DNA from 4 places in the Streptomyces sp. NPDC047315 genome. Region 1 is predicted to be linked to each of the others. Evidence: riboswitches for the same ligand, from Rfam matches in the RefSeq annotation. Region 1 holds a riboswitch; each other region holds the start of a gene.

What was found. A riboswitch is a leader RNA that binds a small molecule or an ion and turns the genes downstream of it on or off. The one in region 1 is predicted to bind cobalamin.
Region 2: linked by a shared signal. The riboswitch ahead of metE (5-methyltetrahydropteroyltriglutamate--homocysteine S-methyltransferase) and the one ahead of ABZ842_RS10275 (ABC transporter substrate-binding protein) in region 1 are both predicted to bind cobalamin.
Region 3: linked by a shared signal. The riboswitch ahead of ABZ842_RS18200 (cobalamin biosynthesis protein) and the one ahead of ABZ842_RS10275 (ABC transporter substrate-binding protein) in region 1 are both predicted to bind cobalamin.
Region 4: linked by a shared signal. The riboswitch ahead of cobN (cobaltochelatase subunit CobN) and the one ahead of ABZ842_RS10275 (ABC transporter substrate-binding protein) in region 1 are both predicted to bind cobalamin.

Annotation. Positions count from the first base shown of each region.
Region 1 is NZ_JBEYTZ010000007.1:188,326-195,632, forward strand. It holds gene ABZ842_RS10260 (putative leader peptide) at 1-51, opposite strand, end outside; gene ABZ842_RS10265 (ABC transporter ATP-binding protein) at 136-945, opposite strand; gene ABZ842_RS10270 (iron ABC transporter permease) at 942-1,931, opposite strand; gene ABZ842_RS10275 (ABC transporter substrate-binding protein) at 2,057-3,067, opposite strand; cobalamin riboswitch at 3,101-3,263, opposite strand; gene ABZ842_RS10280 (M67 family metallopeptidase) at 3,299-3,721, opposite strand; gene ABZ842_RS10285 (amino acid permease) at 3,840-5,297, opposite strand; gene ABZ842_RS10290 (DUF2017 domain-containing protein) at 5,641-6,261, opposite strand; gene clpS (ATP-dependent Clp protease adapter ClpS) at 6,261-6,575, opposite strand; gene ABZ842_RS10300 (nicotinate phosphoribosyltransferase) at 6,767-7,307, shown strand, end outside.
Region 2 is NZ_JBEYTZ010000033.1:60,951-68,257, reverse strand. It holds gene metE (5-methyltetrahydropteroyltriglutamate--homocysteine S-methyltransferase) at 1-1,986, opposite strand, end outside; cobalamin riboswitch at 2,157-2,357, opposite strand; gene ABZ842_RS30875 (GNAT family N-acetyltransferase) at 2,657-3,199, shown strand; gene ABZ842_RS30870 (serine protease) at 3,276-4,025, opposite strand; gene ABZ842_RS30865 (response regulator transcription factor) at 4,179-4,862, shown strand; gene ABZ842_RS30860 (molybdopterin cofactor-binding domain-containing protein) at 4,876-5,292, shown strand; gene ABZ842_RS30855 (molybdopterin cofactor-binding domain-containing protein) at 5,273-5,914, shown strand; gene ABZ842_RS30850 (hypothetical protein) at 5,878-6,075, shown strand; partial or broken gene ABZ842_RS30845 (XdhC/CoxI family protein) at 6,200-7,307, shown strand, end outside.
Region 3 is NZ_JBEYTZ010000014.1:52,126-59,432, forward strand. It holds gene ABZ842_RS18175 (hypothetical protein) at 1-1,178, opposite strand, end outside; gene ABZ842_RS18180 (hypothetical protein) at 1,431-2,558, opposite strand; gene ABZ842_RS18185 (class II aldolase/adducin family protein) at 2,640-3,302, opposite strand; gene ABZ842_RS18190 (inorganic phosphate transporter) at 3,607-4,911, shown strand; gene ABZ842_RS18195 (hypothetical protein) at 4,924-5,148, shown strand; cobalamin riboswitch at 5,277-5,408, shown strand; gene ABZ842_RS18200 (cobalamin biosynthesis protein) at 5,570-6,550, shown strand; gene ABZ842_RS18205 (cobyric acid synthase) at 6,547-7,307, shown strand, end outside.
Region 4 is NZ_JBEYTZ010000063.1:11,720-19,026, forward strand. It holds gene ABZ842_RS37555 (precorrin-2 C(20)-methyltransferase) at 1-646, opposite strand, end outside; gene ABZ842_RS37560 (precorrin-8X methylmutase) at 667-1,338, opposite strand; gene cobG (precorrin-3B synthase) at 1,335-2,639, opposite strand; cobalamin riboswitch at 2,708-2,827, shown strand; gene cobN (cobaltochelatase subunit CobN) at 2,869-6,462, shown strand; gene ABZ842_RS37575 (SAM-dependent methyltransferase) at 6,686-7,307, shown strand, end outside.

The DNA.
Region 1 (7,307 bases):
GAGCAGCACAGTGCCGCCCGGCGTCTTGTCGCGCACGTCGTGGAGAACCATGCGGTCATCGTATCGATTCCCGCCCCCAGGGCCGGAATGTGATCTCGCATACCGGACGCCAACCGCCCACTACGTGGGCAACGATCAGCCGGGGAGGTAGGTGACGACGGGTGCGCCGGTGCCCGGATGGACCGCGACCTCGGCCTTCACCCCGTAGACCTCGGCGAGCAAATGCGGGGTCAGGACCTCGCCGGGCGGGCCGGCGGCGACGACCCGGCCGCCGCTGAGCACGTACAGCCGGTCGCAGTAGTACGCGGCGAGGTTGAGGTCGTGCAGGGCCAGCACGCTGGTGGTGTTCAGCTCCCGGATCAGCCCGAGGATGTCCAACTGGTACCGGATGTCCAGGTGGTTGGTGGGTTCGTCGAGGACGAGGAGTTCGGGGCGCTGCACCAGCGCGCGGGCCACCAGGGCGCGTTGGCGCTCGCCGCCGGAGAGCGAGGGGAACGCCCGCCCGGCCAGGTCGGCGATGCCGAGCCGGGCGAGCGCCGCGTCCACGCTGCGGCCGTCCTCGGCGGTGTCCGCCTCCCAGAAGCGCTTGTGCGGGGCGCGCCCCATCAGGACGATCTCGCGGACCGTCAGCTCGAACTCGGGCCGGCTCTCCTGCGGCACGGTCGCCACCCGCCGGGCGCGTGCCTTGGGCGGGAGGGCGACGAGGTCGTCGGCGTCGAGGCGGATCCGGCCGGCGGTGGGGCGCAGCGTGCCGTAGACGCAGCGCAGCAGGGTCGTCTTGCCGCTGCCGTTGGGGCCGACGAGCCCGACCGTCTCGCCGGGGCGGGCGTCGAGGTCGACGTCGGCGAGGAGGGTGCGTCCTTCGACGGAGTACGACAGGTTCCGTACGGTCAGCCCCTCCCCCGCGACGCCTTGTGCGGGTGCAGGTGCGGTCGCGTCGGTCATGCCGGGGCTCCTTCCCGGTAGCGGGAGCGCATCAGCCACAGGAACAGCGGTCCGCCGATCAGCGCCGTGAGCACCCCGACGGGCACGTCCTGCGGGGCGACGAGGGTGCGGGCGCCGAGGTCGGCGACGACGAGGGCGACGGCGCCGCACAGCGCAGCGACCGGCAGCAGTGCCCGGTGGGCAGCGCCGACCAGGAGCCGGGCGGCGTGCGGGACCATCAGCCCGATGAAGCCGACGGCTCCGCTCGCGGCGACCATGACCGCGGTGACCAGCGAGACGAGGACGAAGACGGCGGCCCGGAAGCGCGCCACGTCCAGGCCGAGCACGGTCGCGCCCTCCTCGCCGACGAGCAGCAGGTCCAGCGGGCGGGCGAGCGCCAGCAGCAGCGGCAGGGCCAGCGCGATGACGAGGGCGGGCAGCCACAGGCTGTCCCAGCGGGCGCTGCCGAGGCCGCCGAGCGACCAGAACAGCGCTTCGCGGAAGTGCTCGGGCCGGGAGGAGGCAACGAGGACGAGCGTGGTGAGGGCGGTGAAGACGTAGCTGATGGTGACCCCGGCGAGGACGAGCCGGGTGCCGGTCATCGAACCGCCGCGGCGCGCCAGCGCGTACACGAGGACCATGGCGGCCAGTGCCCCGACGAAGGCGCCGGCGGGCAGGGCGACGGCGGTCGTGACGCCGATGCCGAGGGTGAGCACGACGACCGCGCCGGTGGACGCGCCGGAGGAGATCCCGAGCAGGAAGGGGTCGGCGAGCCGGTTGCGCACCAGGGCCTGGAGCACCACGCCGACGACACCGAGCCCGGCGCCGACGAGGGCGCCGAGCACGACGCGGGGCAGCCGCACGTCGACGACGACGGTCCGCAGCGGGCTGGGTTCCGCGCCGGGCAGCAGGGCCGCGACGACGTCCCGGGGCGGTACGCGTACGGATCCGAGGGCGAGGGCCGCGACCACGGCGGCAGCCAGGGCCAGCAGCAGGCCGGTCACCACCGCGCCGAAGCGGAGCCGGGAGGTCCCGGCCGCCGGCTCCGGCGCGACGTCCGTCTTCGGGGTCGCTGCGGCGGGCGGGCCCTGCGGCGGGCCCGCGGTCACGTCCTTCACGGGCTGCGCCCCCGTCACCGGGCGAGTTGCGGGGCCAGCTTGGCGATCGCGTCCGGCGCGCGGACGCCGACGACGGCGTCGGAGAGCGGCAGGACGGCGAACTTCTTGTTCTTGACGGCCGGCACGTCCTTGAGCGCCGGGTCCTTCAGCAGCCGCTGCTTCTTCTGCTCCACCGACGTGGCGCCGTAGTCGTAGATCACGATGATCTCCGGCTTGCGGGCCACGACCTGCTCCCAGCTCGCGTCGCCGAAGCTCTTGTCGATGTCGGCGAAGACGTTCTTTCCGCCGGCACGGCTGATCAGTTCGTTGCCGATGCCCTTGCCGCCGACGGTGAAGGCGGTCTTGTCGCCGCTGTCGTAGACGAAGACGGGCACCGGGGCCGCGTCCTTCGTGCGCTCGCCCTCGGCCTTCGCGACGGCGGCGCGGGCGTCGGCTATCCACTTCTGCCCGCGGTCGCCGACGCCGAAGGTGCGGGCGACCTCGTCGACCTCGCGGTACACGTCGTCCATGGTGGTGCGCTGCTTGGTGCAGTACTCCAGGTTCAGCCGGGTGTCGATGCCCGCCTTCTTCAGGTCGTCGCGGGTGCGGCCGTCCTTGGCGTCGAAGGCGCTGCCGTAGCCGCCGTACACGAAGTCCGGGTTGACGGAGAGGAGCTTCTCCTTGGAGGGGTACTCCTTGGCCACCACGGGGATCGACTCGTACGCCTTGCGGTACTCCGGCAGGACCGCGTCGTCGAGGTAGGCGGTGCCGACGAGGGACTTCTCCAGGCCCAGCGCCAGCATGATCTCGGTGACGTGCTGGTTCATGGCGACGGCCCGCTTCGGGGGCGCGTCGTAGGTGGTCTTCACGCCGCAGTTGTCGACGGTGTACGGGAATCCGGCGGCGGGTGCGCGCCCGGCCTTGGTGTCGGGTTCGGGGGTGGTCGAACAGGCCGTGGCCGTGAGGGCGAGCGGGAGCAGGGCGGTGGCGGCGACGAGCGCGCGACGGCGCCTGGCCGGCTGGTGCTTCCGGGGCTGCCGGGACATGTGTGAGCCTCCTCCGGGGATTTCCACGTCCCCTGGGTGTGGGAGAAGGGCGGCAAGTCAGTTCCTGGCTAATGGAACGTGTCACCGCGCCGCACCGTCCTCGGTGCGGCGCGAGGGAAACGTTCCACTCACAGTGGCGGGACCGCGCCGGACTCTCACCGGCTTCCTGGGGCCCACCGCCCGTGTTCTGTTGTCGAGGTCTAGGAATACCAGGTCAGTTCGGCACCGAGGTCAGTAGGTGGGAACGACCTGGACCTCTTCCTCGGTGATCTCGCCGTCCACGATCCGGAACGAGCGGAACTGGAACGGCCCGGCGTCGTCGGTGTCGGCGGTGGAGACGAGGACGTAGTGCGCGCCCGGCTCGCTGGCGTAGCTGACGTCCGTGCGGGAGGGGTACGCCTCGGTCGCGGTGTGCGAGTGGTAGACGATCACCGGCTCCTCGCCGTTGTCGTCCATCTCGCGGTAGAGCTTCAGCAGGTCCGCCGAGTCGAATTCGTAGAAGGTGGGCGAACGGGCCGCGTTCAGCATGGGGATGAAGCGCTCGGGTCGCCCGCTGCCCTCGGGGCCGGCGACCACGCCGCAGGCCTCGTCGGGGTGATCGGCACGGGCGTGCGCGACGATCCGGTCGTACAGGGCCTGTGTGAGGGTCAGCATGTCGATCAGGATATGCGCCCGTCCGAATGACGGAAGGGCCGGTCCGCACCCCGTCGGGTACGGACCGGCCCCGTTCCACATCGTGGACGGCCAGTCGTGGAAGGCCAGTCGTGGAGGGTCAGACGTCCTCGGTGGTCCGCTTGCGCTTGGTGAAGGCTGCGCCCTGCGGGTTCTTCGCCCGCAGCACCAGGTACGACACCCCCAGCACCAGCGCCCACACCGGCGCCGCGTACAGCGAGATCCGGGCGTCCTCGTCGATGCCCATCAGCACGATCACCATGCCGATGAACGCGAGCGCGAACCAGCTCGTCCAGGGCGCGCCGGGGGCCTTGAAGGGGGAGGCCGGGGCCTCGCCCTTGGCCACCTTGGACCGGTAGAGGATGTGGCTGACCAGGATCATGACCCACGCCCACATGCCGGAGATGGTGGCGAACGAGACGATCTTGTGGAAGGCGTCGCCGGGCCACTGGTAGTTGATCCAGACGCCGATCAGCATCAGACCGGCGGAGAAGGTCGTCCCGATCAACGGGGTGCCCCGCCGCGTGAGCTTGGTGAAGGCCTTCGGGCCCTGGCTGTTGAGCGCGAGGTCGCGCAGCATCCGGCCGGTGGAGTACATCCCGGAGTTGCAGGACGACAGCGCCGCGGTGAGCACCACGAAGTTGACGATGCCGGCGCCGATCTGCAGGCCCATCTGGTCGAAGGCGGCGACGAACGGCGAGACGCCGGGCTCGAAGGTGGTCCAGGAGACCACCGACAGGATCATGATCAGCGCGCCGACGTAGAAGACGGCGATGCGCCACGGCACGGTGTTGATCGCCTTGGGGAGGTTCTTCTCCGGGTCCTTGGACTCCCCGGCGGTGACACCGACCAGCTCGACCGCGAGGAAGGCGAACATCACGATCTGGAGGGTCATCAGGGTGCCGCCGATGCCCTTGGGGAAGAAGCCGCCGTCGTCCCACAGCAGGGTGACGGAGGCGGTGTCGCCGGCGTCGGAGAAACCGATGGTGAGGATGCCGACGCAGATCAGGATCATGCCGACGATGGCGGTGACCTTGATCATGGAGAACCAGAACTCTATTTCCCCGAAGAGCTTCACGGAGATCAGGTTCGCCAGGTAGAGGACGATCGTGAAGGCGAGGGCCGAGATCCACTGCGGGATGTCGAACCAGTACGTCATGTACTCGGCCGCGGCGGTGACCTCGGTCATTCCGGTGACGACCCAGAACAGCCAGTACGTCCAGCCGGTGGCGAAGCCCGCGAAGGGGCCGACGAACTCGCGCGCGTACTCGGAGAAGGACCCCGAGACCGGGCGGTACATCAGCAGTTCGCCGAGCGCCCGCATGATGAAGAAGATGACCACGCCCGCGATGGCGTAGGCGAGGATGAGGCTGGGCCCGGCCTTGGAGATGCCCTTGCCGGCGCCGAGGAAGAGGCCGGTGCCGATGGCACCGCCGATGGCGATCATCTGGATCTGCCGGGCCCCGAGTCCGCGGTGGTAACCCTGGTCCTCGGCGGCGGTTCCCTGCGGCGGTCCGCTCGGCCCGTCGTGCTTGTCGTCGATCTGCACCGACGTCATGTGGTGCGCCCTTTCTCCATGCCGATCCGAGTCGCCCGCCCCCCGGCGTGCGGCTGCGGACCGGTTCCTGATCCCCCCGGATGTGGATGGAGTGCCACCGGCGATCCGCCGGTACAAGCGCCACCGGGGGCATGGGTGGCGCCCCTGGCGGTCGTGAAGATCTATCACGCTGGCGACGAAGATCGATCGGGCCGATTGTGGCGCACTGCACAGCGAGAACCGGACAAAACGCGCCCCGGAGCGGCAAAGCACCCCGGGGCGGTGACGGAAACGTTATTCGGATTTGAGCGTCCGTTGAGCGAACGACCGAACGGACGGTCGAGTGCGCGGGCGGCGAGGACGGTCAGGGCATCAGGGTCTCGACGAGGGTCTCCTGGAGCACCCCGAGCCAGAGGTACGCCATGACCATCGGTTTGCGCGGATCGGAGTCCGGCAACTGGTACAGCCCGCCGGTCGGGTCACCCTCGGCGCCCTCGTCGTCCGTGATCTCCAGCCGGGTGCCGATGGTCAGCCGCAGGTCGTTGAGCGCGCCGAGCCAGCATCGGGCGTCGTCCGGCGTCAGCTCCAGGACCGCACCGGCGTCGCCCGCCGCGTCGAGCCCGTCCAGGGCGCGGACCACGGCGAAGGCGTTCTCCCGCTTGCCGGTGCGTAGGTCGTTCTCGGTGAAGCGGCGGAACTCGGCGGAGGAGGCGGTCAGTTCCTCGTCCTCTGCGGCGCTCTTGGGCTGCGTCGTCGGGCCCCGGTAGGCGTCCGGGAACAGCCGGGCCAGCGCCGGGTCGGCGGGCGGCTCGCTCGGCCCTTCGGCGAACAGCGCGGCCAGCGGGTCCTCGCCCTCGACCGGCTCGTCACCGGGCCCTATCAACTCCATCAGTTGGACCGCGAGGGAGCGCAGGATGGAGACCTCGACGTCGTCGAGCGCGATGGCCGCACCGCCGCCGGGCAGCGGCTCGAAGTGTCCCGGCATCAGCCGCGGTCCTGGGTCAGGGTGGCCCACAGGCCGTAGCCGTGCATCGCCTGGACGTCGCGTTCCATCTCCTCGCGGGTACCGCTGGAGACGACGGCGCGTCCCTTGTGGTGGACGTCGAGCATCAGTTTGCGCGCCTTGTCCTTGGAGTATCCGAAGTACGCCTGGAAGACATAGGTGACGTAGCTCATCAGATTGACCGGGTCGTTGTGGACGAGCGTGACCCACGGCACGTCGGGCTCGGGGACGGCGAAGCTCTGCTCCGCCGACTCGGGGCGTTCGATCTCAGTGGGGGCAACACTCACCTGATCCATGCTGCCACTCACGGCGACGGATCGCACAAACGGGCATCCCATTTCGTCACTCTGACGAAATGTGGGGTAGCATCCTGGCCATGGCCGGATCGAGCTTGGATCGGCTCGTGGATCCCCGCCACTCCGGCAACGAGTACTGCCAAGTGCCGACAAATGCTGAAGAAGCTGACGAAAGCGTGAGGTCGAGTCCTGTGAACCCCTCTGACCTGGGGCTACCGGTCGATGTGCCCTCCACCGCCCTCTTCACCGACCAGTACGAGTTCACGATGCTGCAGGCGGCCCTACGGGCGGGCACCGCACACCGTCGCTCCGTCTTCGAGGTCTTCACCCGCCGGCTGCCCGAGGGGCGGCGCTACGGCGTCGTCGCCGGCACCGGCCGGGTGCTGGACGCCGTGGAGAACTTCCGCTTCGACGAGGGCGTGCTGGCCTTCCTGCGCGAGCAGGAGATCGTGGACGCGGCGACGCTCGACTGGCTGGCGTCGTACCGCTTCCGCGGTGACGTGTGGGGCTACCCCGAGGGCGAGGCGTACTTCCCCGGCTCCCCGATCCTGCGGGTCGAGGGCACCTTCGCCGAGTGCGTCCTGCTGGAGACGGTGATCCTCTCCATCCTCAACCACGACTCGGCCATCGCGGCGGCGGCCTCCCGGATGTCCACCGCGGCCGGCGGGCGGCGGCTGATCGAGATGGGCGCGCGGCGCACCCACGAACTCGCCGCGGTGGCCGCGTCCCGCG
Region 2 (7,307 bases), on a different contig from region 1:
GAACTCGGCGTAGCACATGTGGGTGTGGATCTGGGTGCCCGGGGTGACGCCGCTGGTGGTGAGCCGGAACGCCTCGGTGGCCCAGGCCAGGTAGGCGTGCCGGTCCTCGGCGCGCAGCGGCAGGGTCTCGCGCAGCGCCGGCTCGTCGACCTGGATGACGGACGTCCCCGCCGCTTCGAGGTCGTCGACCTCGTCGCGCAGCGCGAGCGCGACCTGTCGGGCGGTGTCGCCGAGCGGCTGGTCGTCGCGGACGAAGGACCAGGCGAGCATCGTCACCGGGCCCGTCAGCATCCCCTTGACGGGGCGGTCGGTGAGCGACTGGGCGTACGTCGTCCAGCGCACGGTCATCGGGTCGGGGCGGGAGACGTCACCGGCGAGGATCGGCGGCCGGACGTAACGGGTGCCGTACGACTGCACCCAGCCGTGCTGGGTGGCCAGATAGCCGGTGAGCTGCTCGGCGAAGTACTGGACCATGTCGTTGCGCTCGGGTTCGCCGTGGACCAGGACGTCGAGCCCGGTCTTCTCCTGGAAGGAGAGCACCTCGCGGATCTCGTTGCGGATGCGCTCCTCGTAACCGGCGGTGTCGATCCGGCCGGCCCGCAGGTCGGCCCGGGCCAACCGCAGTTCGTCGGTCTGCGGGAACGAGCCGATGGTGGTGGTCGGCAGCAGCGGCAGCCCGAGGCGTTCGCGCTGCGCCACCGTCCGCTCGCCGTAGGGCCGGGAGCGTCGGGCGTCCGCGTCGGTGACGGCTTCGGCGCGGGCGCGGACGTCGGGGTCGCGGGTGATGGGCGAGGTGGCGCGGGAGGAGCGGGCGGCGCGGTTGGCGGAGAGTTCGCCTTCGATGGCCGCGGTGCCGCGGGTCAGGCCCTTGGTGAGGGTGACGATCTCGGTGGTCTTCTGCCGGGCGAAGGAGAGCCAGCGCAGGATCTGCGGATCGACGTCCCGCTCCAGAGCGGCGTCCAAGGGGACGTGCAGCAGGGAGGAGGACGCGCCAACGTCCACCCGGTCCGCCAGCCCGAGCAACGTGCCCAGCGTGGCCAGGGACTTGGAGAGGTCGTTGACCCAGATGTTGCGGCCGTTGACGACGCCGGCGATCAGGCGCTTGCCGGGCAGGCCGCCGGCGGCGGCGAGGGCGTCGAGGTTGGCCGCGGCGTTCTCGGTGAAGTCGAGGGCGAGTCCGTCGATCGGTGCCTTGGCGAGGACGGGCAGGGCGTCGCCGAGCTGGTCGAAGTAGGAGGCGACCAGCAGCTTCGGGCGGTCGGTCAGCGTGCCGAGGACCCGATAGGCGCGGCTCGCCGCGTTCAGCTCGGCCGGGGAGCGGTCCTCGACGAGCGCCGGCTCGTCGAGCTGCACCCACTCGGCGCCGGCCGCCTTCAGCTCCGCGAGGACCTGTGCGTAGACGGGCAGGAGCCGGTCGAGGAGGGTGAGGGGTTCGAAGTCCGCGGCCACCCCGGGGGCGGGCTTGGCGAGCAGCAGATAGGTGACGGGTCCGACGAGGACGGGCCGGGCCGTGAGCCCGAGCGTGAGGGCCTCCGTGAGCTCACCGACCTGCTTGGTCGCGTCGGTGGTGAAGACGGTGTCCGGTCCCAGCTCCGGGACCAGGTAGTGGTAGTTGGTGTCGAACCACTTCGTCATCTCCAGCGGGGCGACGTCCTGGGTGCCCCGGGCCATCGCGAAGTACCCGTCGAGCGCGCTCTGAGCGACGGCCGCCCGGTGGCGTTCGGGGACGGCGCCGACCATGACGGTGGTGTCGAGGACGTGGTCGTAGTACGAGAAGTCCCCGGTGGGGACCTCGTCGATGCCGGCTTGCGCCAGCTCCTGCCAGTTGCTGCGGCGCACCTCGGCGGCGGTGGCCCGGAGGGCTTCGGCGGTGACGCGGCCCTTCCAGTAGCCCTCGATCGCCTTCTTCAACTCCCGGCCCCGGCCCTGGCGGGGGTAGCCGTACACGGTGGCCCGTGCTGCCGCGGCTGCGGACTTCGCTGTCACGGAGATCTCCTTCGCGAGATGAATCCCTGAGTTCCCGGTGACCGGGTACGGGGACGCGAAGGGTGACACCAGCGGCGGACGGTCCACGCGCGACATGTGCGCGGTCGTTCGCTTCAGCTGTGTACGCCGACCCGCCCACGAGGTCACCGAGATGGCCGCATGCGGAACCGGTCCGCGTACGGGCAACGGGCAGGTCTTCGGACTCGCGGGCACGCCTGCCGGAACCTCCGGCGGACACCTACTGGCCGTCGCTTCCCAGACCCCTCGGGCCCAGTGCGTATGACGGCGGTCGTTCCCGCTCACCGCTGCGGGGCAGTCCCGGATTCCCACCGGGTTCCCTCTTGCGACGCACCCGCCTGGCGGACGGGACGAACCAGCTGCACCGGTCACCCTAAGCGGCAATTCCCGAAGGGGTCCGCATGTCGTCCATCATCCGGACAGTGGGATGAGACACGCGGTCGAGGTGTGTGAAGGGGCAGGGGGCGGGGTAGCCCGTGGTCGCACACGCGCGGCCCGGGCCGCTGCGACGGTGGGGCCGAGGCGGCCCGGCATCGGGGCGAGGGCGTGCCCGGGCGCTTCCGCGGCTCCCCGCGGGCTGAAATCCGGGTGACGCCAGGAGCGGTCGTCTGGGATAACAGCCGCAGATGCCGGCTACTCCGTGAGGCTTCCCGTGACGATCACCTGGCGCAGACTCGACGAATCCGACTTCCCTCGGCTCCGGCAATGGCTCCTGCAGCCGCACGTCGCGCGCTGGTGGAACCACGAGACGTCGCCGGAAGCGGTCGCACGCGACTTCGGGCCGGCGGCCCGGGGCGAGGAGCCGTCGGAGGACCTCCTCGTCGCCGTCGACGGAACCCCGGTCGCTCTGGTGCAGCGGTGCTGGGTCGCGGACTATCCGCAGTACCTCGGCGACCTGGCGTCCCAGGCCGAGGTGCCCGAGCAGGCGATGACCCTGGACTATCTGATCGGTGACCTTGAGCTGACCGGCCGGGGGCTCGGTACGCGGATCGTCCGGGCCGTCGTCGCGGCCACCTGGACGGATCACCCGGACGCGAAGAGCATCGTCGTGCCCGTCCACGCGGCCAACCGGGCCTCCTGGCGCATGTTGGAGAAGGCCGGGCTCCACCGCTACGCCGAAGCGTTGTTGGAGCCCGACAATCCCGCCGACGACCGCGAGCACTTCGTCTATCGAATCGACCGACCGACCGGCTGAACCGCCCTGGCGTCATTTCGCGCGACGCCCCCTGCGACCGGTCGGATTACGCGTGGTGTGGCTCTTGAGCAACCCGTCAGTGCTGCTTCATGCTCCGGACGATCCATTTCCGGTACTGCGCCACGTCGGTGAAGGAGGAGAGGGCGTACGTGCTGGTGCGGCCACCGGACGACACGACCCCGGCGAGCCGCCAGCCGTCGCCGGACTTGATGACCAGCGGGCCGCCGGAATCACCGGGCCCGCTTCCGCGGAACCTGTCGTCCTCGAAGCGGAGTTTGTCGGTGACCTTCTGGCGCAGGGGCAATTGGAGTTCCTGAAGCTTCTCCGGTTCGCAGAAGTCGACCTCACACGCGTTTCCCCAGCCCAAGAGCCGTGCCGGTGTACCGGTCGGCGGCGTCTTCGCGTTGAGCTTGGCGGGCCGGTTGGGCACCGGCTTGTCCAGCTTGAGCAGGGCGAGGTCGGGCCCCGCGAACGCGCCGTCGGGCGTGATGTTGGCGTCGGGGTGCTTGATGACCTGCTGGACCTTGGCGACCGTGCCACCCGTGCCGGTGGTGAGGCTGCCGATCCGAATCCGTATGTCGTCCTTCGCGATGCCGCTTCCGACGCAGTGAAATGCCGTCAGGACCCATGCGCTGTCGATCAGCGTGCCGCCGCAGAACGCGCCGTCCTTCGTCTGGAGGGAGGCCATCCAGGATTCTGGCGCGGGAGCGTCGGACCCTCCGACGACGGCCTGCGCCGGAGTCGCGAGGGCTACCACCCCGGCAAGTGCCGCAAGGGAGCCGACGATTGCAGGACGCCGGCCCGTCCGGTTCTCGATGAGCTTCATGCAAACCCTTCTCTCTGGTGACGCACAGGGCCCTTCCGCGGGTGCGTTGGATGCGCGGTCGGGCCGGTCTCCGTTCTATCCGGGACGGGGATTTCGTCGCCTTATCCGATCGTGCAAACGCTGCGGAAATGCGCGCTGCGATAGGAAGGAGCCATGCGGGTACTGGTGGTGGAGGACGAGGAGTTCCTGGCGCGGATGGTCGCCGAGGGGCTGCGGCGCGACGCGATCGCGGTGGACGTGGCGCACGACGGGACGCAGGCGCTGGCGAAGCTCGACTCCGGCGGCTACGAAGTGGTGGTCCTGGACCGCGACCTGCCCGGGGTCCACGGGGACGACGTGTGCCGATGGGTGGTCGAGCGTCGGCTGCTGACCCGTGTGCTGATGCTCACTGCCTCCGGCGCCGTGCACGAGCGGATCGCGGGACTGGCGCTCGGGGCCGACGACTACCTGCCCAAGCCCTTCGACCACGCCGAGCTGTTGGCCCGGGTCCTCGCCCTGGGGCGCCGTGCGCACCCCGCTCTGCCGCCGGTGATCGAGCACCGCGGCCTCGTCCTGGACACCGCCCGCCGCCAGGCCAGCCGGCACGGACGGCTCCTCTCCCTGACCCGCAAGGAGTTCGGCGTGCTGGAGGTGCTGCTTCAGGCGAGCGGCGCCGTGGTGAGCAACGAAGACCTGATCGAGCAGGTCTGGGAGGAGAGGACCAGCTACCGCACCAACGCGATACGGATCACCGTCAGCAAGCTCCGCGCCAAACTCGGCGCCCCGACGGTCATCGACACCGTCCCCGGCCTCGGCTACCGCATCTCCCGCGGGCCCCGGGGAGGGCAGGCCCAGTGATCGTACGCCTGCCGTGACGGTTGCCGCGGTGGTCGCCGCGTACGCTCCGCGGCCCGACCGCCTCGGCCGTGCCGCCCCCTTCGTCGGCGGCGGCTTCGGCGCCGGTCTGCGCGTGTGGCCGCACGTCGTCCTCGCCGTGCTGGCCGCCCGGGAGGTCAGGCGCCCGGTCAAGCTCGTCCTGACCCGACCCGAGATGATCACCTCGGTGGGACACCGACCCGACAGCGTCCAGCGGATCAAGATCGGCGCCACGCGCGCCGGCGACCTCGTCGCCATCGAGCACCACGGCACGTCCTCCGCGGCCATGGAGGACGCGGACTACGAACCCGTATCCCACGGATCCGCCGTCTCCTACGCCTGCCCCAACGTGCTCACCCGCGACCGACATCGGCACCGGCACGTACACCGTGATGACCCAACTCGTCGTTGAACTGCTGGGCCTGGGCGTCGACCGGGTCCGCTTCGACCTCGGCGACTCCGACATGCCGTACGCGCCCCAGGCGGGCGGTTCGGGTCTCACCGGCGCCCTGGGCAACGCCGTCGACACCGCCTGTCGCCGACTGGTGCAGGAGTTCTTGGACGTGGCCGCCGCCGATGCCGACTCTCCGCTGCGCGGCGCGGCGCTCGACGACGTCACCGTCGCCGACGGACGCATCCACCGCGTCCGGGACCCGGCGCAGGGGGAGTCCTTCGCGGACGTCCTGGCCCGCCACGGACTGGAGGAGCTCAGCGCCGACGGCCGGAGCACGCCTCCGCAGCCGGAAGGGCTCGGCATGGCCGCCGCGGGCGCCTTCGGGGCGAAGTTCGTCGAGGTGCGCATCGACCCCGCCCTCGGCCTGCTGCGCGTGGCGCGGGTGGTGTCCGCGATCGACGGCGGACGGATCCTCAACGAGAAGACCGCCACCAGCCAGATCGTCGGCGGCACGGTGGGCGGCATCAGCCAGGCCCTGTTCGAGGAGACCGTCACCGACCGGGGACCGGACGCATCGCCAACGCCACCTTCGGTGACTACCTCATGCCCGTCAACGCGGACGTCCCCGACATGGACGTGATCTTCGTCGGCGGGCCCGACCGTGCGACTGCCGTCGGCACCAAGGGCGTCGGCGAGGTCGGGCTGGTCGGGCTCGCCGCGGCCATCGGCAACGCCGTCCGCCACGCCACGGGCCGACGCGTCCGCTCCCTGCCCATCACGATCGAACAGCTCATGTTCTGACCGCTGACCGCTGACCGCTGACCGCTGACCGCTGACCGCTGACCGCTGAACGCCGAACGCCGAACGCCGAACTCTGTACGACGAGGGACCGTCGCCGCGGTGCAACAGCCCCACGGAGAATCCCATGTTGGACATGGCCGACGACCTGCACCGCTGGGTCGGGCAGGGCCACGACTTCGCCGTGGAGACCGTGGTGCAGGTCAGCGGTAGCGCGCCCCGTGATCCCGGCGCAGGCCTAGCCGTGAACGGCGAGGCCACGGCCGTCGGCTCGATCTCCGGCGGGTGCGTCGCAGGGGCGGTGTACGAGCTGTGCCAACGGGCACTCAAGGACGGCCGGCCCGTGCTGGAGCGCTTCGGCTACAGCGACGAGAGCGTGTTCGCCGCCGGCCGACCTGCGGAGGCGTCATCGACGTGCTCGTGGCGCCGGTACGGGCCGGTGAACCGGTGCGAGCCGTACTCACCGCGGCGCGCTCCCGCGTGCACTCGGGCGAACCGGTCGCACTGGCCGCGTCGTCGCCTGCCCGCCCGAACTGATGGGGCACGGCCTGCTCGTACGGCCCGACGGATCGTTCGAGGGCACCCTGGGCGAGTTGGCCCCGCTCACCCGCACCGCGGCGGCGAAGGCGCGGGCCATGCTCGACGCGGGGCGCACCGGCACGCTCGTGGTGGAGGGCGAGGGGGCGTACCGCGGCCGGCCGCTCACGCTGCTCGTCGAGTCCAGCGCACCGCCGCCCCGTCTGATCGTCTTCGGCGCCGTCGACGTCGCAGCGGCGTTGGCGCGATTGGGCAAGTGCCTCGGATTCCACGTCACCGTGTGCGACGCACGGCCGGTGTTCGCGACTCGGGCCCGCTTCCCGGCGGCGGACGAGGTCGTCACCGCCTGGCCGCACCGCTATCTGGAGACCACCGAGGTGGACGCCCGCACGGTGTTGTGCGTCCTCACGCACGACGCCAAGTTCGACGTGCCGCTGCTGGAGCGCGCGCTGCGGCTGCCGGTCGCGTACGTCGGGGCCATGGGGTCGCGGCGCACCCACCGGGACCGCCTCAAGCGGCTGCGCGAGATCGGGATGACGGACCGTGAGGTGGGCCGACTGCACTCGCCGATCGGGCTGCACCTCGGCGCCCGCACCCCCGAGGAGACGGCCGTGTCGATAGTGGCGGAGGTCGTCGCCTAACGCCACGGGGGCACGGGCCTGCCGCTGACCGGCACGCGCCTGCCCATCCACGGCACG
Region 3 (7,307 bases), on a different contig from region 1:
CGGACCTCGCTCAGCAGCGCCGGGACGGTCCCTTGGACCGCGGAGTCCAGATGGCGCAGCAGCAGTTGCGGCTCCCCGTGGTCGGCGACGGCGGCGGCGGTGTCCACCCACAGCCAGGTCGCCTCGGCGCGCGTGAGGACGTCCTGGGCGTCCTCGGCGTCCATCCCCTCGTACTCGGCGAGCCAGAGCAGGGCGTACGGGCGCAGGGACGGTTCGGTGGCCGCGGCGCGCACCTCGGGCTCGGCGGGGGCGCCGACGACCCGCAGCGCCTCGAAGGCGAGCCCCCGCAGCAGGGCGTCCTCGCCGCGGGCGACGGTCAGCAGCTCGGCGACGGAGCTGGCGACCGTACGGGCGGCGAGCCACGCGCGGTACTCGGCGCGGGCGGGGCCGGGGGTGAGGCGGGCGCAGCCGCGCAGCATGTCCTCGGCCGGCTGCTCGATGTTCCCGGCCGGGCTCTGGGCCGCGACGCAGATCTGCTCCAGCTTGACCCAGACCGCCCAGTTGCCGAGGGGGGTGAGGGTGGCGGAGCGGCCCCGGTCGAGGGTGAGCGCGCCGACCGCGGCCATCCCGTCCAGGGCCCAGTCGAGCAGCCCGGCGACGGGGAGGGCTTCGGCGGGCGGGGGCGCCGTGCGCTCCGCGGGGTCGTCCGGCAGCAGGCAGCGCTCCTCGCGCAGCTCGGCGACCCGCTGCTCCAGCATGTCGAGCAGGGTGGTCACGGAGACCGGCCCGGCGGAGAGCTGGAGCAGGGAGAGCAGCTGGGGAATGGCCTCGACGACCTCGGCGACCGCGGTGGTGGCCACGTCGTCGGGGGCGGGGTGCGCCAGCGACCAGGCGTCGAAGAGGGCGACCCAGCCGCGCAGCACGGCCATGTCGTCGCGGTCCCAGGCGCGCAGCCGCCAGCCGGGGCGCACGGTGTCGCCGTGGAGTTCGACGAGCCCGGCGAGGCGGGCCCTGTCCCAGTCCGCGCGCACCTGGAGGCGGGTCAACTCCAGTGCGGCGGCGGCGCGTTCCTCGGCGGCTGCGGTGAGCGGGGCGGTGCCCGCGTCGCCGTCGACGGCCGCCCAGCGGGCGATGCGCACGGCGTCGACGAGCAGTCGCCGGGCCTGTCGGGCGAGTTCTGCGGGGGGCGGGGTGCCCTCCGGTGGACGCGGCGCGGGCCGGGTGCGCCGGGTGGTCACGGCCCTGCGTGCACTGGCCAGCGGTCGCGGGCGGACAAGACGGAGTCTGGAGTTGCGCGCCAATTGCTCATCAGGCTTTCGGGACGTCACGGGGAGCAGTCTTCCCGTTGACGGCCCGAAAGCCCAAACGGAACCGGATGGACGGCCCTTCGGCCGTGGTGGTGCGGGGCGCGGGGGGTTACGCGGAAGGGCGGGCCGGGCGCTCGCCGCGGACCCGTCGCGCGGGCTCGCCCCAGGGCTCGCCGCGGGGGCTCACATCAAAGGGGTGAGGAAGCGGCGGAGTGCTTCCTCGTAACGGGCGGGGTCGGTGTTCCACATGGCTGCGTGTGGTGCGTTGAGGACGGTCTGGAGGGTGACCAGGTCCGGGCGGGCGGCGGCGAGTTCCCGTGAGGGGCCCCAGGGGGCGAGGGTGTCGTCGGGGCCGTGGAAGAGCAGGGTGGGGACGGTGATGACGGGCGCCACGGCGGCCACCGGGTGCGGCTCGGCGTACAGCCCGGCGCGGGCGCGGGCCGTCCGCACCACCAGCGGCACCAGGGGTCCCGGGGTGTGCCGCGCCCGGGCCAGCGCGCGCAGGGTGGCCTCCTGGTCGAGGACCGGGGAGTCGAGGACGAGTCCGGTGACGTGGCCGCGCAGGGCGGAGTCGGCCGCCGCGCGCAGGACCATGGCGGCGCCGGTGGACCAGCCGTACAGGACGACGTGCCGGGCGCCGCCGCGGACGGCGAAGCGCAGGGCGGCGTCGACGTCGCGCCACTCCCGGTCCCCGAGGTGGTTGAGCCCGTCGGGGGGCCGGGGCCCGTCGGGGTCGCCGCGGTAGCCGAGGCCGAGCACCGGCAGGCTCCTGCGGTGCAGGAACGGCAGCAGGTTCATGGGGTGCTCGCGGGTGGCGCCGAGGCCGTGCACGGCGATCACCCAGGTGTCCCGGACGCCGGGGACGAACCAGGACGGGAGCGGGCCGAGTTCGCCGGGGACGGTGACGTCCCGGTGGTCGATGCCGAGGGCTTCGGCGGGGGTGCCGACGTGCAGCCGGGGCGTCATGCGAACCCGGGTGCCCGGGGTGAGGCTGCCGCGGCCGACCCGTTCGAGCCGGCGCACCACGGTGTCGGGAGAGTTCGACAGGCCGTCGAGCACGGGGCCGGCGATCGCGTCGACGTCCGCGCCGGTGAGGCCGTACGTGCCGGGGCGGCGGGACGCGAGGCTGCGGGTGAGCGTCACCTGGCCGGCGGCGGTGGCGTGCACGGTGAGTCGGGGTTCGCCGGGCGGGGTCGGCCCGGGGCTGGCGCGGAGCGTCGCGTCGCTCGCGTACCGGGCAGCCGCCGCCACGGCCACGCCGACGCCTGTCAGGAGGGTGACGGCTGCCGCCGCCGCTGTTGCCGGGCGCACCGTTCCAGTGTCGGCACCCCGGCGGCGGCCTGCCAGCCGGCGCCACCCGCCCGGGTCGCGCCGACCGACCGGCGGGGAGGTTCAGGGGCGCTGCCCGTAGCCCTTGAAGCGGGTGGCGGCCTCGGCGAGCTGGGCGGGGGTGAGCAGGGAGGGGGTGCGGCCGGGGACGCCGGACGCAGCCAGCCACAGCTGGCACATCCACTCCAGCTGGGCGGTGCGGTCGTACGCCTGGTCGAGGGTGTCGCCCAGGGTCACGGTGCCGTGGTTCTGGAGCAGGCAGGCGGCGCGCCCGTCGAGGGCGGTCAGGGCGTGCGCGGCGAGTTCGTCCGATCCGTAGGGGGCGTACGGGGCGACGCGGACGGGTCCGCCGACCTCCGCGGCCATGTAGTGGATCGGCGGCAGCTCCGGGACGAGGGTGGAGACGGCGGTGGCGTGCACGGCGTGGGTGTGGACCACGGCGCGGCCGGCGCCGGACCGGTGCACCGCGAGGTGCAGGGAGAGTTCACTGGTGGGCGCGAGGGAGCCGATGACCTGGCGGCCGTCGAGGTCGACGGCGACCACGTCGCGGTCGGTGAGCCGGTCGTAGGGCACTCCGCTCGGGGTGACGAGCACGAGCGGGCCGACCCGGGCGGACACGTTGCCGGAGGTGCCGACGACCAGGCCGTCGGCGGAGCTGCGGCAGGCGGTGGCCACGAGGGCGCGCCAGGTGTGTTCGATCTCGTCGTAGGACGTCCGTTCGGTCATGTGCCGATCCTGTCAGCCGCTGCCGCGGTCGCCCAGAGGGACCCGTGATGCATATCACCACAAAGTCAGAGGAAAGCGGCGGGAGATCGACGAGAGATCGACGCCGCAGGGTCGGCCGCCCAGCGGCGCGGGGCCGCGGACGGCCGGGAGGGCGGCGGCGGGGTGGGTCCGCACCCCGGACGACACACAAACGGAATCATTAGAACCGCTTGGAGACACCGTGAGTCCCGCCCCAGTTCACCTTCCGTTCACCCAGGTTACTTACGTTCGGCGAGCCACTGACGTCCATAGATTGCCTGGGTAAATGGAACACATCACGCTGCTGCTCGCGATCGTGATCGTGACAGCTCTCGTGTTCGATTTCACGAACGGTTTCCACGACACCGCCAACGCGATGGCGACCACCATCTCGACCGGCGCCATGAAGCCCAAGACCGCGGTGGCCATGTCCGCCGTGCTCAACCTCGTCGGCGCGTTCCTGTCGGTGGAGGTCGCCAAGACCATCTCCAGCGGCATAGTCGACGAATCAGGCATCACCCCAGAAGTCATCTTCGCCGCGCTCGTCGGCGCCATCCTCTGGAACCTGCTGACCTGGCTGGTCGGTCTGCCGTCCAGTTCGTCGCACGCCCTGATGGGCGGCCTGGTGGGCGCGACCGTCGCGTCCGTCGGCTTCGACGCCGTCAACAGCGGCACGGTCATCACCAAGGTCCTGATCCCGGCCGTCGCGGCGCCGCTCGTCGCCGGCATCGCCGCGATGCTGGCCACCCGACTGACGTACAAGATCGGCCGCAACACGGACGCCAAGGGCACCGAGAAGGGCTACAAGGCGGGTCAGATCGCCTCGGCCGGCCTGGTCTCCCTGGCCCACGGCACCAACGACGCCCAGAAGACGATGGGCATCATCACCCTGGCCCTGGTCGCCAGCGACGTCCTCGACCCCGGCTCGAACCCCCCGCTGTGGGTCATCGTCTCCGCGGGCGTGGCCATCGCCCTCGGCACGTACCTCGGTGGCTGGCGCATCATCCGCACCATGGGCAAGGGCCTGACCGACCTCCAGCCGCAGCAGGGCTTCGCCGCCCAGACCAGCGCGGCGACGGTCATCCTGGCCTCCTCGAACCTCGGTTTCTCCCTCTCCACCACGCACTCCTGCTCCGGCGCCGTCATGGGTGCGGGCCTGGGCCGCAAGGGCGGCGTGGTCCGCTGGTCGACCGCCACCCGGATGTTCGTGGCCTGGGGTCTGACCCTGCCGGCCGCCGCGCTGGTCGCCGCCGCCTCCGAGTTCGTGACCAAGCAGGGTGACTGGGGCGTGGCCGTGGTCGCGGTCTTCCTGGTCGCCTCCAGCGCCGCGATCTGGGTGATCTCCCGCCGCCAGGTCGTCGACCACACCAACGTCAACGACGTCGACGAGCAGGCCGACGGCGCCGCTGCACAGAGCGCCGACGAGCCCGCCGGCGTCGTCACCAACGCCATCGCGGCCGTCACCCCGCCGCCGGCCGGCGGCATGGGCGCCACGGACGGCGCCGACCTCACGAAGACCATCCCGGCCTCCGCCGCCTCCGCCACGTCCTCGACGTCGGAGAACGGCCCGGCCAGCCCGGCTGCGGTGTAAGGACAGAGCAACATGAAAATCGACTGGGAAGCCCTCGGTTCCGTCTTCGGCGTGAGCCTCGTCGCCACCGTCGCCCTCGTCGGCCTCTTCTCGCTGGGCGTGGTGATGCTCAGCAAGCAGGAGACCGCGAGCGCCTCGGGCGGTGGCTCCGGAGTGCTGACGCGCACCGGTGCGTACGCCTGCTTCGCGCTCTGCGCGGTGGCCGTGGCCTACGGCATCTATCTCATCGTCGACTGACCGGCCGATCCGGCCGCAGCACCGCGCCACGACGGGCCGGGTCGTACGTCCTCGCTGGACGTACGACCCGGCCCGTCGTGGTGCGTACGGCTCCGTCGCAGGTCAAGGGCAAGTTGACGGCCCTTCTCACCCCGTGGTGGACTGCCGGGGCCATTACGGCGGCAGCAGAGGAAGTCCGGTGCGAATCCGGCGCGGTCCCGCCACTGTCACCGGGGAGCCCTCCCCGGGAGCCAGGAACTCTCGCCGCCGATCACGTCGAACCAGGGCGCGGACACCCTGAGTGAGGACATGCGACATGCGCGGCTGCGGCTTCGTACCTGCTCTGCACGCACCGGGAAGAGCACCGGGGCGCGCCCCGCGCCCGCTGCTCCCCCGCGGACGGCGCGACCCGCGGCCCTGCGGCCCGACGGCCGGCTGAACCGTGCGGCCCGACCGTGTCTTCGCGTACGGCGCCGCCACCGGCGTCCTCGGTGACCTGCTGTTCGGCGATCCGCGCCGGGGACACCCCGTCGCCGCCTTCGGCCGGGCCGCAGGCGCCGTGGAGCGCACCTTGTGGCGTGACCACCGCGGGTGGGGCGCGCTGCACACCGCCGTGTGCGCCGGGGGCGCCGTCGGCGCCGCGGCGCTCGTCGCGCACGGGGCGCGCCGTCACTCCGCCGCGTCCCTCGCCCTGACCGCCGCCGCCACCTGGGCCGTGGTCGGGGGCACGTCGCTGGGGCGGGAGGCGCGCACCGTCGGGGACGCGCTGGCGGCCGGCGACCTCGCCGCCGCCCGGGCGCGGCTGCCGCACCTGTGCGGCCGGGATCCGCACTCCCTGTCCGAGCAGCAGATCGCACGCGCGGTGGTGGAGTCGGTCGCCGAGAACACCTCCGACGCCGTGGTGGGGGCCCTGGTGTGGGGCGCGCTCGCCGGCGTGCCCGGTCTGGTGGGCTTCCGTGCGGTGAACACCCTCGACGCGATGGTGGGCCACAAATCGCCGCGGCACCGCCGGTTCGGCTGGGCCTCGGCGCGCCTGGACGACGTCGTCGGCTGGCCGGGGGCGCGGCTGACGGCCGCCCTCGCGGTGGTCGCCGGGGACGACCCGCGCGCGGCGGTACGTGCCTGGCGGGCCGATGCGCACCGCCATCCGAGCCCGAACGCGGGCCCCGTGGAGGCGTCGTTCGCGGGCGCGCTCGGAGTGCGGCTCGGCGGCACGCTGTCGTACGGCGGCCGGACGGAGCACCGGGCGGTGCTCAACGGCGCCGCCCGCCCGGTCGCGGTCACCGACGTGGCGCGCGCGGTGCGGCTGTCGCGGCGCGTCGGCGTGCTGGCGCTGGGCACGAGCGTGGCCGCGCGGCTGCTGGCCGGCCGACTGGCCCGTACGCAGGTGCCGGTACGACTTCGGAAGGGGCGGGCCATATGAGCGGTCAGCGACGCGGCGGCGGACTGCTCGTCGCAGGTACGACGTCCGACGCGGGCAAGAGCGTGGTGACCGCGGGGATCTGCCGCTGGCTGACCCGCCAGGGCGTGAAGGTGGCCCCCTTCAAGGGCCAGAACATGTCCCTCAACTCGTACGTGACGCGCGACGGCGCCGAGATCGGGCGGGCCCAGGCCATGCAGGCGCAGGCCGCCCGGGTGGAGCCGACCGCGCTGATGAACCCGGTGCTGCTCAAGCCCGGCAGCGACCGCACCAGCCAGGTGGTCCTGCTGGGCCGCCCGGTCGGGGAGATGAGCGCCCGCGGCTTCTTCGGCTCGGGGACCCCGGCCGCCGGCGGCGGCCGAGCGGCGCTGCTGTCCACGGTCGTGGAGTGCCTGGAGGAGTTGCGGAGCACGTACGACGCCGTGATCTGCGAGGGCGCCGGCAGCCCCGCGGAGATCAACCTGCGGCGCACGGACATCGTGAACATGGGCGTGGCGCGCGCCGCGGAGCTGCCGGTGCTCGTCGTCGGCGACATCGACCGGGGCGGCGTGTTCGCGTCCTTCTTCGGCACCACGGCGCTGCTCGACGCGGCGGACCAGCGCCTGGTCGCCGGGTACCTGGTCAACAAGTTCCGCGGTGACGTGAGCCTGCTGCGGCCGGGCCTCGACATGCTCGAAGGGATCACCGGGCGCCGCTCGTACGGCGTCCTGCCGTACGCGCACGGGCTCGGCATCGACGAGGAGGACGGCCTGCGGGTGTC
Region 4 (7,307 bases), on a different contig from region 1:
CCAAACGCTCCCCCTCCATCGTCGCCCGCTCCACGTACCGGGCGTCCGCCAGCCGGCCCGCGCCTTCCAACGCACGGCGCACCGAGGGGAAGGTGCGCCCGAGCTTCATCACCACCGCCGAGTCCGTCGAAGCGAGCCGCGCCGTCAGCTCCTCCTCGGGCAGCGTGCCCGGCAGGATCGTCAGCACCTCCTCGCCCTCCGCGAGCGGGGTGCCGAGCCGGGCCGCCGCGGCGGACACCGACGTGACGCCCGGGATCACCTCGGTCTCGTACCGGTCGGCCAGCCGCTTGTGCATGTGCATGTACGACCCGTAGAAGAGTGGATCGCCCTCCGCGAGGACCGCGACGGTGCGACCGGCGTCGAGGTGCACCGCGAGCCGGGCCGCGGCCTCGGCGTAGAACTCCTCCATCGCGCCCCGGTAGCCGCCGGGATGGTCCGTGGTCTCCGTCGTGAGCGGGTAGACCAACGGCTCCTCGACGTGGTCGGCGCGCAGGTGCTTCGCCGCGATCGAGCGGGCGATGGACCGCCCGTGCCGGGCGCTGTGGTACGCGACCACGTCCGCCTCCGCGATCGCCTCGACCGCGCGCAGGGTCATCAACGAAGGGTCGCCGGGGCCCAGGCCGACGCCGTACAGCTTGCCGTTCACGCTTGTGTGCCCGCTCTCGTTCACTCTTCTTCGCTCGCGATCGCGTTGAGCGCGGCGGCGGCGATGGCGCTGCCGCCCCGACGGCCCCGCACCACCAGGTGCTCCAGCCCCGACGGGTGCGCGGCGAGGGCGTCCTTGGACTCGACGGCGCCGACGAAGCCGACGGGGACGCCGATGACCGCGGCCGGCCGCGGCGCGCCCTCCTCGATCATCTCCAGCAGCCTGAACAGCGCGGTGGGCGCGTTGCCGACGGCGACCACGGCGCCCTCCAGCCGGTCCCGCCACAGCTCCATCGCGGCGGCGCTGCGCGTGGTGCCGAACCGGGCCGCCAACTCGGGCACGGCCGGGTCGGACAGGGTGCACACCACGTCGTTGTCGGCGGGCAGCCGCTTGCGGGTCACACCGCTCGCCACCATCTGGACGTCGCAGAGGATCGGCGCCCCGGCGCGCAGGGCCTCGCGGGCGCGGGCCACCACTGCGGGCGTGTACGCGACGTCGCGCACCAGATCGACCATTCCGCAGGCGTGGATCATCCGCACCGCGACCTGGCTGACGTCGGCGGGCAGGCCCGCGAGGTCCGCCTCCGCGCGGATGGTGGCGAAGGACTGCCGGTAGATCGCGGCGCCGTCCTTCTCGTAGTCGTAGGTGGTCACGGTGTTCTTCTCGCTGCTCTCGGTCGTGGTGCGGCTCATGGGGCGATCGCCGCCAGGGCGGTGGCGAAGTGGGAAGGGTCGTCCAGTGCGGTGGTACGGGGGTCGCGGCCCTGCACCGCGGCGGTCAGCCGGTATCCGCCGTCCGGCGCGGCGACCGCGTCGATCAGATCGCCGCGCGGGCGCCCGCAGCGCCGCTCGCACCCGGACCAGTACACGGGCAGGGGTGCGCGGCCGACGGCGACCAGGGCGCGCGTGGCGTCCGCCCGTACGTCAGTACGGGACTTCGCGCACCCGGGCCGACCGACGCAGGCGCCGACGCGGAGCCAGGGGGAGGCGGGGTCGACGACGAGGCCGGCGGCCTCCAGCCGGTCCAGCGCCGTGGCCGCCTGCGGGCCGTCGAGGTCCGGCACCGGTACCACGACGCCCCGCCACGGGGTCAGCCGCAGCTCGCCGCTCGACGGGGACGCGGCGACACCGATCAACTCCCCCCACTGCGCGGCGGAGAGACGACCCAGCGGAACGTGTACGGACAGGGCCGTGCCGACGGCTCCCGGCGGGGGACCGGCGGTGTCCACCGGCTCGCGCTGCGCCGTCTTCTCGAAGTCGACTGCGCCGTCCGTCAGTCGACGGCCCACCGCGCTCGCCAACTCTTCGGCTGCCACGGCGAGTTCGTCCACCCGCCAGACCGGCGTCCCGCTCGCCGCTACGGTCGTGAGGAAAGCCTCCGCGGCCAGGACGGCCGACCGCGGCGCGTCGTCCGCGGACACCCGCAGCACCGCCCCGGTCGACCCGAGGCACAGGGCGGCCCCGCCGTCGGCCCTCGCCCGTACGGTCACGTCGGCGCCCAGCCCGGCCACGTCCCCGCGCCCGTCGTCCAGGGCGAACAGGAACCGCCCCGACAACTTGCGGGTCGCACTGCTCGCGCACAGGAACCGGTCCAGGGCCGTCAACCACGGCCGCACGTCGTGCAGACCGCGCCCGTCCAGGCCCGACAGCGGCGACGCGACGACGTTGCGCACGCGTTCGTGCCCGGGGGCGGGCAACAGCCCGGCAGCACCCAGCACCTCGGCCAACTCGGCGCCGCAGCCCTCCCGCAACCCCCGCAGCTGAACGTTCCCGCGTGACGTGAGGTGGAGGTCACCGTCCCCCAGTCGCCGGGCCGCTGCTGCCAGCGTCCGCGCCTGCGCGACGGTCACCACGCCCCCGGGGAGGCGGACCCGGGCCAGCGCGCCGTCGTCCGCGGCGTGCAGCCGCAAGGTCCCCGGGCAGGCGTCGCCACGTTCCCGCGCAGCCGTCGTGGCCTGGGGCGATGAAGGTGAGGGAGCCATGGCGGCGAGCATACCGATCGTCACACCGGTGGTACGTCCCGCCCTCGTCGCCCGGCCCTTACTATGTCTCGGGCGGACCAGCCGGTCCGCCATCGCCACGACGGCGACAGGGGAGGAAGCCCGGTGTGAATCCGGCGCGGTCCCGCCACTGTGAACCCGACCCGCAAGGGCCGGGTGAGCCAGGAACTCCCGCCGTCTGACACGCCCGGGGCGCGGACACCCCGAGGAAGGCCGACGCCGCATGATCCTGCTCCTGTCGACATCCGACACCGACCTGCTCAGCGCCCGTGCGTCCGCGGGCCCGGTGCCCTACCGCTTCGCCAATCCGGCCCGTCTCCCGCTGGACGACCTGCCCGCCCTCCTCGACGGGGTCGACCTCGTCGTCGTACGACTCCTCGGCGGCCTGCGCGCCTGGCAGGAGGGGCTCGACCTGCTGATGGCCGACGGGACGCGCCCCGTCGTCGTCCTCTCCGGCGAACAGGCCCCCGACGCCCAACTGATGGCCGCCTCCACCGTCCCCGTCGGGATCGCCGCCGAAGCCCACGCCTACCTCGCCCACGGCGGGCCGACCAACCTGGAACACCTCGCCCGTTTCCTGTCCGACACGGTCCTGCTCACCGGCCACGGCTTCGATGCTCCCGCACCGGCCCCCACCTGGGGCCCCCTGGAGCGGACCGCGCCGCCCGCCGGCGACGGCCCGAACGTCGCCGTGCTCTACTACCGCGCCCACCACATGAGCGGGAACACCGCCTTCGTCCACGCGCTGTGCGACGCCGTCGAAGCCGCCGGCGGACGGCCCCGGCCCCTGTACGTCGCCTCGCTGCGGGCCCCCGAGCCCGAGCTGATCGAAGAGCTGCGCGCCGTCGACGTCATCGTCACCACCGTCCTCGCCGCCGGCGGCACCAAGCCCGCCGACGCGTCCGCCGGCGGCGACGACGAGTCCTGGGACGCCGGCGCGCTGACCGCGCTGGACGTGCCGATCCTCCAGGCCCTGTGCCTCACCGGATCGCGCGCCGCCTGGGAGGAGAACGACGAGGGCGTCTCCCCGCTGGACGCGGCCAGCCAGATCGCCGTGCCCGAGTTCGACGGCCGACTGATCACCGTGCCGTTCTCCTTCAAGGAGATCGACGCCGACGGCCTGCCCGCGTACGTCGCCGACCCCGAGCGCGCCGCCCGCGTCGCCGGCATCGCCGTCCGCCACGCACGCCTCAGGCACATCCCGGCGGCCGACAAGCGCCTCGCCCTCGTACTGTCCGCCTACCCGACCAAGCACTCCCGCATCGGCAACGCCGTCGGCCTCGACACCCCCGCCAGCGCCGTCGCCCTGCTGCGCCGACTGCGCACCGAGGGCTACGACTTCGGCGACACGGACGTCCCCGGCCTCGCCTCGGGCGACGGCGACGAGCTGATCCGCGCGCTGATCGACGCGGGCGGACACGACCAGGACTGGCTCACCGACGAACAGCTCGCCCGCAACCCGGTCCGCATCCCCGCGGCGGACTACCGGCGCTGGTTCGCCACCTTGCCCAAGGAGCTGCGCTCGGCCGTCGAGGAGCACTGGGGCCCGGCCCCGGGCGAGATGTTCGTCGACCGCAGCGCCAACCCGGAGGGCGACATCGTCCTCGCGGCCCTGCGCTTCGGCAACCTGCTCGTGCTGATCCAGCCGCCGCGCGGCTTCGGAGAGAACCCGATCGCGATCTACCACGACCCCGACCTGCCACCCTCCCACCACTACCTGGCCGCCTACCGCTGGATCGCCGCCCCGCAGTCCGACGGCGGCTTCGGCGCCGACGCCATGGTCCACCTGGGCAAGCACGGCAACCTGGAGTGGCTGCCCGGCAAGAACGCGGGCCTGTCCGCCGCCTGCGGCCCGGACGCCGCACTCGGCGACCTGCCGCTGGTCTACCCGTTCCTCGTGAACGACCCCGGCGAGGGCACCCAGGCCAAGCGGCGCGTGCACGCCACCCTCGTCGACCACCTCGTCCCGCCGATGGCCCGCGCCGACTCCTACGGCGACATCGCCCGCCTGGAACAGCTCCTCGACGAGTACGCCCAGATCTCCTCGATGGACCCGGCGAAGCTGCCGGCCATCCGCGCCCAGATCTGGACCCTCATCCAGGCCGCCAAGCTGGACCACGACCTGGGCATGGCCGACCGCCCCGACGACGACGGCTTCGACGACTTCCTCCTCCACGTCGACGGCTGGCTGTGCGAGGTCAAGGACGCCCAGATCCGCGACGGCCTGCACGTCCTCGGCACCGCGCCCGCCGGGCCCGACCGCGTCAACCTGGTCCTCGCTATCCTGCGCGCCCGCCAGATCTGGGGCGGCGCCACCGCCCTGCCCGGCCTGCGCGAAGCCCTCGGCCTCGACGAGTCCGCCGCCACCCGTACGACCGCGGACGAAGCGGAGCAGCGGGCCCGCGACCTCGTCCAGGCGATGGAGGACGCCGGCTGGGACCCGGCCGCGGTCCCCACCGAGCACGGCGAACAGGTCGCCGCCGTCCTGGAGTTCGGCGCCCGCGAAGTCGTCCCCCGGCTCGCGGCGACCACGGACGAACTCGACCACGCCGTGCACGCCCTGGCCGGCGGCTTCGTCCCCGCCGGCCCCTCGGGCTCGCCCCTGCGCGGACTGGTCAACGTGCTGCCGACCGGCCGCAACTTCTACTCCGTCGACCCCAAGGCCGTGCCCTCCCGCCTCGCGTGGGAGACCGGACAGGCCCTCGCCGACTCCCTCGTGGAGCGCTACCGCACGGACAACGGCGAATGGCCCACCTCCGTCGGGCTCTCGCTGTGGGGCACCAGCGCGATGCGGACCGCCGGCGACGACGTCGCCGAAGCCCTCGCCCTGCTCGGCGTCCGCCCCGTCTGGGACGACGCGTCCCGCCGGGTGACCGGTCTGGAGGCCATCTCGCAGGAGGAGCTGGGCCGGCCCCGGATCGACGTCACGCTGCGCATCTCCGGCTTCTTCCGCGACGCCTTCCCGCACACCATCGGCCTGCTCGACGACGCCGTGCGGCTGGCCGCGTCCCTCGACGAGCCGGACGAGGTCAACCACGTCCGCGCCCACGTCCGGGCCGACCTGGCGGAGCACGGCGACGAACGCCGCGCCACCACCCGGATCTTCGGCTCCCGCCCCGGCACGTACGGCGCCGGCCTCCTCCAGCTCATCGACTCCCGCGACTGGCGCACCGACGCCGACCTCGCCGAGGTCTACACGGTGTGGGGCGGCTACGCCTACGGCCGGGAGTTGGACGGCCGTCCCGCGCGCGACGAGATGGAGACCGCGTACCGACGCATCGCGGTGGCGGCGAAGAACACCGACACCCGCGAACACGACATCGCCGACTCCGACGACTACTTCCAGTACCACGGCGGGATGGTCGCCACGGTCCGCGCGCTGCGCGGCACCGCGCCGGAGGCGTACATCGGCGACTCCACCCGCCCGGAGACGGTCCGCACCCGCACGCTCGTCGAGGAGACCTCCCGGGTCTTCCGCGCCCGGGTGGTGAATCCCAAGTGGATCGAGGCGATGCGCCGCCACGGCTACAAGGGTGCCTTCGAACTCGCCGCCACCGTGGACTACCTCTTCGGCTACGACGCCACGACCGGCGTGATCGCCGACTGGATGTACGACAAGCTCACCGAGACGTACGTGCTGGACCCGACGAACCGCGCGTTCCTCGAACAGGCCAACCCGTGGGCGCTGCACGGCATCGCCGAGCGGCTGCTGGAGGCGGAGTCCCGCGGGATGTGGGCGAAGCCCGACCCGGCGGTGCTGGAGGCGCTGCGCCAGGCGTACCTGGAGGCCGAGGGACAACTGGAAGACGGGGAGTAGAGCGGCGTGGAGACCGGGAACGCCGGGCGGGACCTCGGGTCCCGCCCGGCGTTCCCGTCCCTCCGAGCCCCGCCCGAAACCCGACGCCCCGTCAACTACCGCTCGTCCCAAGCGGACTTGATCGCGGACCCGGTGTCTGGAATGCGTCGTCGGATGGTCTAATTCAGGTGCTGATTCTTGAGCGTGCGCCCGTGCACGCCCACGACCACCGAGGACGGTCCCGATGAGCGGTGAAGCCCCTGTTCCCGGCCCTGTCGAGCCGATCCGACGGAGCGACCGGATCGACACCACCAGGGCGCACCCCGCCCGGGTCTATGACGTATTTCTCGGTGGTAAGGACAACTATCCGGCCGACCGGGCGGCAGCGAAGGCGGCCCTCGGGGTCGACCCGCGCGCCTATCTCACCGTCCGTCACAACCGGGACTTCCTGCGCCGCGCGGTCGTGCACGTGGCGGCGGAGCGGGGCATCCGGCAGTTCCTCGACGTCGGCACCGGGCTGCCGACCCAGGAGAACGTGCACCAGATCGCGCAGCGCATCGCCCCCGAGTCCCGGGTGGTGTACGTGGACAACGACCCGGTCGTCCTCGCGCACGCCCGCGCCCTGCTCGCCACCGGCCCCGAGGGGCGGACCGACTACATCGAGCAGGACCTGCGCGCGCCCGCCGCCATCCTCGCCGAAGCGGCGCGGACGCTCGACTTCGACCGGCCGGTGGCGCTGGTGCTCGCAGCCGTACTGCACCTGGTCGAGGGCGAGCAGGCGCACGCCGTCACCGCCGAACTGGTCGACGCCCTGCCGTCCGGCAGCGCCGTCGTCCTCAGCCACCTCACGGACGACCTCAATCCGG